3 regions of the Sodalis sp. RH19 genome follow, and region 2 is predicted to be linked to each of the others. Evidence: predicted binding sites of a transcription regulator. Region 2 holds the regulator's gene; each other region holds the start of a gene.
The links. Region 2 encodes LexA, which represses DNA repair genes until DNA is damaged. Its sites were predicted from a motif close to TNCTGTATGTACATACAGNA; they were not measured.

Region 1 (2,272 bases), 1.4 Mb from region 2:
ACAGGCGCGGCGCGGCGGCGACCTTTTCAACGATTTCCCGCAAGCGCGTGAGCATATTCTGCGTGGCTTAACCCCTCTTCCGTCTGTAGCCTGGGAGAGTCCGTTGCACAGCGCTTTCCTGCAACGGCATGACAATAGTAGAAAACTCTTTCATTACCCGGCGGTAAACGTCCCGCTTAAAAGAAACCACCTGGCGCACCGGGTACCAGAAACTGACCCAGCGCCAGCCGTCGAACTCAGGGGTGCCCCCGCGCTGCATATTGATATCGGCGTCCGGGCACATGAGCTGCAGCAGGAACCATTTTTGCTTCTGGCCGATACAAACCGGCTTGGTGTCCCAGCGTACCAGACGCTTCGGCAGCTTGTAACGCAACCAGTTACGGGTGGAGGCCAGTATGCGCACATCCTTACGGCTCAGCCCGACCTCTTCGTACAGTTCACGGTACATGGCCTGTTCCGCGGTTTCGCCGGGATTAATGCCGCCCTGGGGAAACTGCCATGAGTGCTGCCCATATCTCCTGGCCCATACCACCTGCCCATCACGATTACAGATCACAATACCAACATTCGGGCGGTAGCCATCATCATCGATCACCGGACTACCTCGATTACATAAAATGCAAGATAGCCTGATTGTTTCACACTCGCTCAATACGGTAAACCACTGCTTTTAAGGAATGTCCGACTTCCTGGACGTCGAATGGCGTCCGGATGCGGCTTGGTTATCAACAGCCGGGGATAACTGCCGGTGCTTTTATTCACTTTTTCTGTGGATAGGTATGTGCAGAACACTGGGTTAAAGAGGGAAAACTTTTCGCCGCGTGCCGGCTTTGCAAAACGCGCCGCGGGAAAACACAATGATTTTCAATCGCCTGTTGCCGGATCCCGCCGTGGGAACGATCGTGCGGGATCCGCCTGTCCACCGGTTGCGCGCGATGAGGTTAAAAAACAGACGATGATGATTTTATCCACAAATTATGCTGTAAAGCGCGGCGATATATGTACAAACCTGTAAAAAACAGGGGCGTCAAGGCTGTAAATAGTGACAGTAGTGCCAGTTTATTAGGTTTATCCCATACTTCTGTGGATAACATGGTGTAAGATCCTGTTCATTGTCGCCCGCTTCAGGTGTACAACCTCGGGCGCGCCGGCGGAAAAACGCGATCGACGCTTAAAAAAGAGTGTGAAATCATGCTATTATTTATGGCTGATGATTAAATGCCGATCCTGGGTCGGACGGCCCCGGCGACCGATTAGTTTTTATACAGCACGCGGATAACTGTTTATGACCCTTCCCCTCATCGCCACACCGATCCTCCCGCCGGGGGACGAAATAGAGCTATTGGCGCGCGCCAGCGCCCTGGCGGGCTATAATCTGGGTGAACTGGCGGCGCACGCGGGCCTGGTAATGCCGGCCAACCTGAAACGTGATAAAGGCTGGATCGGCGTCTTGCTGGAACGTTACCTGGGCGCCAGCGCGGGCAGTAAACCCGAGCAGGATTTTGCCGCCATCGGGGTGGAACTGAAAACCATACCGGTCGACGGCCGCGGCCGCCCCCTGGAAACCACCTTTGTCTGTGTCGCGCCGCTGACCGGCAACAGCGGCGTCACCTGGGCGTCCAGCCATGTCAGGTATAAGCTGGCCAGGGTATTGTGGATACCGGTGGAAGGCGAGCGCGCGATCCCGCTCACCCGGCGCCGTATCGGCACGCCGCTGCTGTGGAGTCCCAGCGCCGAGGAAGAATCGCTGTTGCAAAACGACTGGGAGGAATTAATGGATTTAATCGTACTCGGGCGCGTGGAACATATCACCGCGCGCCACGGCGAGGTGCTGCAGTTGAGGCCCAAGGCCGCCAATAGCCGGGCGCTGACCAGGGCCATCGGCGAATTCGGCCAGCCGATCATGACGTTACCGCGCGGGTTTTACCTGAAAAAGACCTTCACCGGGCCAATGCTGGCACGGCATTTCCTGATGTAAATGCATTTTACCTTGCCTGCTGCCCTTTGGACCTGTTTATAATATTCGTTTAAGCTTCGTTTACATTTAGGTAATGGATCACAATGTTTGATTGGATCGTGGATCCCGATGCGTGGCTGGCGCTGGGAACACTGACTGTTCTGGAAATCGTCCTTGGTATTGATAATATCATTTTTCTCTCCCTGGTCGTCGCCAAGCTGCCCGCGAGACAGCAAGCCAAAGCCCGCCGTCTGGGCCTGTTCGGCGCCATGGTCATGCGGCTTTGCCTGCTGGCGTCCATTTCGTGGGTGATTC
Region 2 (2,272 bases):
GAACACTTAAGGAAGCCATAACCGCACAGTGAATATGCATTAGTCATGATTTCCAAAAATCATTACCAACGATATTTGTTACGTGTTTCCCAGTCCTTTACTTCCGTTTCCGCGGCTTCTTTGCCGTAACCGTAACGTTCCTGGATCTTACCGATTAACTGATCGCGTTTACCTTCAACTACCGTCAGATCATCGTCAGTAAGCTTACCCCATTGTTCTTTCATTTTACCTTTGAACTGTTTCCAATTACCGCTGGCTTCATCTTTGTTCATCGGAGTTCTCCTTGGTTATCGGTTTCTCAGTCAACATCTGCCACTCCAGGTTTTATTAGCGCATAGCGAGGACACGTATTGCGTCCCAAAACCTGCATGTCATAAGTTAACCCTATGTCTAAAGTATAGCAGGGGATTTGGCATAAGGTTTATTCAGCAGATGATTAGACCATATTGGCAGGGTTATAAACGCCGTATGGGCTATAAGGTGAAATAAAACAGTAGGTAGAAGGTATCAGCCCGTACACCGCTAATTGTAACTAAATATAAATACCGCTAGCGGCAGCGGCCGCGCCGCAGCACTTTTATGGCGGCGAACCCGCATTCCGCGTCGCCGGTTATCCGCCATAAAATTCTCGCTGACGCGGGATAAGGGATATTCAGGATGCCATGGAGCACCGTGAGTTAAATCCAGTTGCCGTTGCGGATAACGCCGACCGCTAAACCTTCGATGGACATTTCCTGCTCGCGCAAATCGACAATAATGGGCGAAAACTCGCTGTTTTCCGGTAGCAACTCAACGATGTTACCGTGTCTTTTCAGGCGTTTTACCGTGACCTCGTCATTGATTCGCGCCACCACGACCTGACCGTTATGGGCATCCTGGGTTTTATGCACCGCCAGCAGATCGCCGTCCATGATGCCGATATCCTTCATGGACATGCCGCTGACACGCAGCAGGAAATCCGCGTGGGGCTTAAACAGATCGGGATCGATCTGGTAATGGCTTTCGATATGCTGTTCGGCCAGCAGGGGTTCTCCGGCGGCCACGCGGCCGATCAGCGGCAGGCCGGTTTCTTCTTCTATCAATAACCGGATGCCGCGCGAGGCGCCGGAAACGATTTCGATGGCGCCCTTGCGCGCCAGCGCCTTAAGGTGCTCTTCGGCGGCGTTAGGGGATTTAAATCCCAGACGATGCGCGATCTCCGCCCGGGTCGGCGGCATGCCGGTTTGCGCAAGATGATCGCGGATGAGGTCAAATACCTCTTGTTGTCTGGCGGTTAATGCTTTCATTCCGTCCCCTGTTTGTTTATACAGTCTTTCTGTGAGTATATACAGGTCCGCAGCAATTGAAAACCACAAGCGTTGCAAAATGTGATAAAACCCTGCCGACGACCGGCCGCGCCGGCCATTTTAAGGAATATACCGCCATAACAGCGTTATCCACACGAACAGCGCCAAAACAATGGCCAGGGTCACCGCCGCCGAGCCCAGGTCCTTCGCCCGGCCAGAAAGTGGATGCAGCTCCGGCCCGATGCGATCCACCACCGCTTCAATAGCACTATTCACGATCTCAATGATCAGCACCAGCCATACCGAACCGATCAATAAAATCCGCGCCACGGGTTCTGGCTCCAGGTAACAGGCAAGGGCAACCGCCACCACGGCAACCACCACTTCCTGGCGAAAAGCGGCTTCATGCCGCCAGGCGGCGCGATATCCTTTTATGGAATAGCCCATGGCGTTAAAGATGCGCCGAAGTCCGTTGGTTTGGTTTGCCATAATTTTGCGCGCTAAAGAAAAATTGTGCCTATATTACCGTTTCTTCTCGTTCGCATCACCACAGATCTGTCGCGCGGTTTCTGGTATTCTTGTGGCGCAATGCTAACAAGAGGCTTCACGAAGATATGTCAGGCTGGCGTACTATTTATTATACGTTGTTGAATTTACCGCTCAGGCTACTGGTGCGGAGTAAAGCCATTCCCGCCAATCCCCGGCAAGAAGCCGGCTTGGACCCGCTGCGGCCAATGATGTATGTTTTGCCCTATAACTCCAAGACGGACCTGCTCACCCTGCGCGCGCAATGTCTGCAACTGGGGTTGTCCGATCCGCTGATACCGCTGGAGATCGACGGCGTCGTCTTGCCGCGCTACGTCTTTATCCACGATGGCCCCCGTATTTTTCGCTATTTTTCCGAAAAACTGGAATCCGTGAAGCTGTTTCACGATTATCTGGATTTACATCGCAATAATCCGCAGCTTGATGTCCAGATGGTGCCG
Region 3 (2,272 bases), 960 kb from region 2:
GACGGGGAATGAAACCTGGCACAAGATTGCGCCAGGGGAGAGCGTATTATTTCGTTTCGGAGAGCGCGAACTGTGAAATTACCGGGGTGCCGCTGTTTAACTGCAGCGGCGCGTTGATGGTGTATTGACCGTTGACGACCGCCACCGCCGGCGGCTGGTGGTAGCGGGCAAAATAGGCATAACCCGGTTCAAGTGAACGCCAGAAAGGATAATACGTCGAAAAACGGTGGCGCTGCAGGTTTGCCTCGGTCATCCGGAACGGGAAAATATGGATATTGACCTGGGCCTGTCCGTTTTGCAACGCGGCTTCCACATAATGATAAATTTCGGCGATATATCCATCGGTCATGGCATAACAGCCAATAGAACGGCAGTCGCCATGGATCATTAGCATCGCGCCGGAATAGCCTTGCGATTGATCGTAGGCGTTGGGAAAACCGATATTTATCGCCCGATAATAATGACTGTTCGGATTTAGGTTACGGTTGGTAATTGAATAAAACCCTTCCGGGCTTTTAAAATCCCCTTCCCGGCGTTTCGGACCCAGGCCGCCGGAGAAATTACAAATGCGGTAGCTGCCCAGCATGCGGTATTCATTACCCATTTTGGCATACAGTTCAAGCGTTCGTTCTTCTTTAAAGATCTGAATAAAAACCGGTGAGCCTAATAGTTGTGCCTTTAATTCTTTCGATACCTGCGTCTGCGCCTGCTCACTGGCATAACTGACGGACGTCATGGCCGGTATACAAAACAATATCGCAAACAACAGCGCGATTTTGCCCATTATCATTCCTGCGTAGTCAAAATAATAAAGATGCCGGGCAACGGGGCGTTGTCGGCGGACCCTTTAAAAAACGGCAAGTAAAACAACTAAAACAGCGACAAGATATCACTGCCTGTATATTTATCAAGATACGTTTTGTATAAATTCGTCGTCTTACTGTATACTTGTACAGTTAAGGGGGATAAATGCGTAAAATCATACATGTCGATATGGATTGCTTCTTCGCGGCGGTGGAAATGCGCGACGATCCGACTTTACGCGATATCCCCATCGCCATCGGCGGCCGGGCGGACCGGCGCGGGGTCATCAGCACCGCTAATTATCCGGCCCGGGTATTCGGCGTGCATAGCGCCATGTCGACCGCCATGGCGCTGAAACTCTGCCCGCATTTAAAACTGCTGCCCGGGCGCATGGCGGCCTACAAAGAAGCCTCGGAACATATCCGGCATATATTCAGCCAATATACGCCGCTGATTGAACCGCTGTCGCTGGACGAAGCTTTCCTGGATGTGACGGACAGCCATCATCACAGCGGGTCGGCTACGCTGATGGCCCAGGCCATCCGCCGCCAGATTGCCGACGAGCTGAACCTTACCGCCTCGGCGGGCGTGGCGCCGGTAAAATTCTTAGCCAAGATTGCTTCGGACCTGAATAAGCCCAACGGACAGTATGTGATTACTCCCGGGGACGTGCCGGCTTTTCTGGCGCAGTTGCCGTTAGGCAAAATACCCGGCGTGGGTAAAGTCACCGCCAAAAAACTCGCCGACATGGGCTTAACGACCTGCCTGGATGTACAACGCTGTGATCTGGCGACGCTGCTGCGGCAGTTTGGTAAATTCGGCCGGGTGATCTGGGAGCGTTCACAGGGTATCGACGAACGGGAGGTCTCGTCCGATCGCCTGCGCAAATCCGTCGGCGTCGAGCGCACGCTGGCGGAAGATATCGTCGCCTGGGTAGAGTGCGAGGCCATTATCGAACAGCTTTACCCGGAACTGGAGCGACGTCTTGGCCGGGTCAGGCCGGATCTGCATATCGCCCGGCAGGGCATTAAGCTGAAGTTCGCCGATTTCCAGCAGACCACCCAGGAGCATGTCTGGCCGAAGTTGAACAAAGAGGATTTGCTGCATATTGCGCGGCAGGCCTGGGAGCAGCGGCGCGGCGATCGCGGCGTGCGGCTGGTGGGGCTGCATGTAACGTTATTGGATCCGCAAATCGAGCGTCAGCTCATGCTTAATTGGGAAGACGATTTGCGCCACCGGCCTCTTCCCTGAGGCGCGGGGGCGTTACGCTTTAGTGCTTTTCAGGAATGGCTTTCAGCAGCGCGGTAAGCAATATCCAGTATTGGCCGACGCTTTTAATATGCACCTGTTCATCCGGGGAGTGCGGTCCTGTAATGGTCGGCCCGATGGACACCATATCCATGCGCGGATAGGGTTTTTTAAACAGACCGCATTCAAGACCGGCGTGGATCACCTGGATATTGGGGGT

Region 1: the regulator LexA is predicted to act here: its motif matches at 1,032-1,051, upstream of mutH (DNA mismatch repair endonuclease MutH).
Region 3: the regulator LexA is predicted to act here: its motif matches at 939-958, upstream of dinB (DNA polymerase IV).

The regions. Positions count from the first base shown of each region.
Region 1 covers NZ_CP178734.1:5,651,055-5,653,326, reverse strand. Annotated here, with positions in the region: gene ptsP (phosphoenolpyruvate--protein phosphotransferase) at 1-55, opposite strand, end outside; gene rppH (RNA pyrophosphohydrolase) at 68-595, opposite strand; gene mutH (DNA mismatch repair endonuclease MutH) at 1,286-1,978, shown strand; gene ACL2XF_RS25520 (TerC family protein) at 2,062-2,272, shown strand, end outside.
Region 2 covers NZ_CP178734.1:4,278,332-4,280,603, forward strand. Annotated here, with positions in the region: gene ACL2XF_RS19270 (CsbD family protein) at 63-272, opposite strand; gene lexA (transcriptional repressor LexA) at 678-1,286, opposite strand; gene ACL2XF_RS19280 (diacylglycerol kinase) at 1,407-1,775, opposite strand; gene plsB (glycerol-3-phosphate 1-O-acyltransferase PlsB) at 1,901-2,272, shown strand, end outside.
Region 3 covers NZ_CP178734.1:3,321,853-3,324,124, reverse strand. Annotated here, with positions in the region: gene ACL2XF_RS15105 (class II glutamine amidotransferase) at 1-76, shown strand, start outside; gene dpaA (peptidoglycan meso-diaminopimelic acid protein amidase) at 47-784, opposite strand; gene dinB (DNA polymerase IV) at 970-2,055, shown strand; gene pepD (beta-Ala-His dipeptidase) at 2,075-2,272, opposite strand, start outside.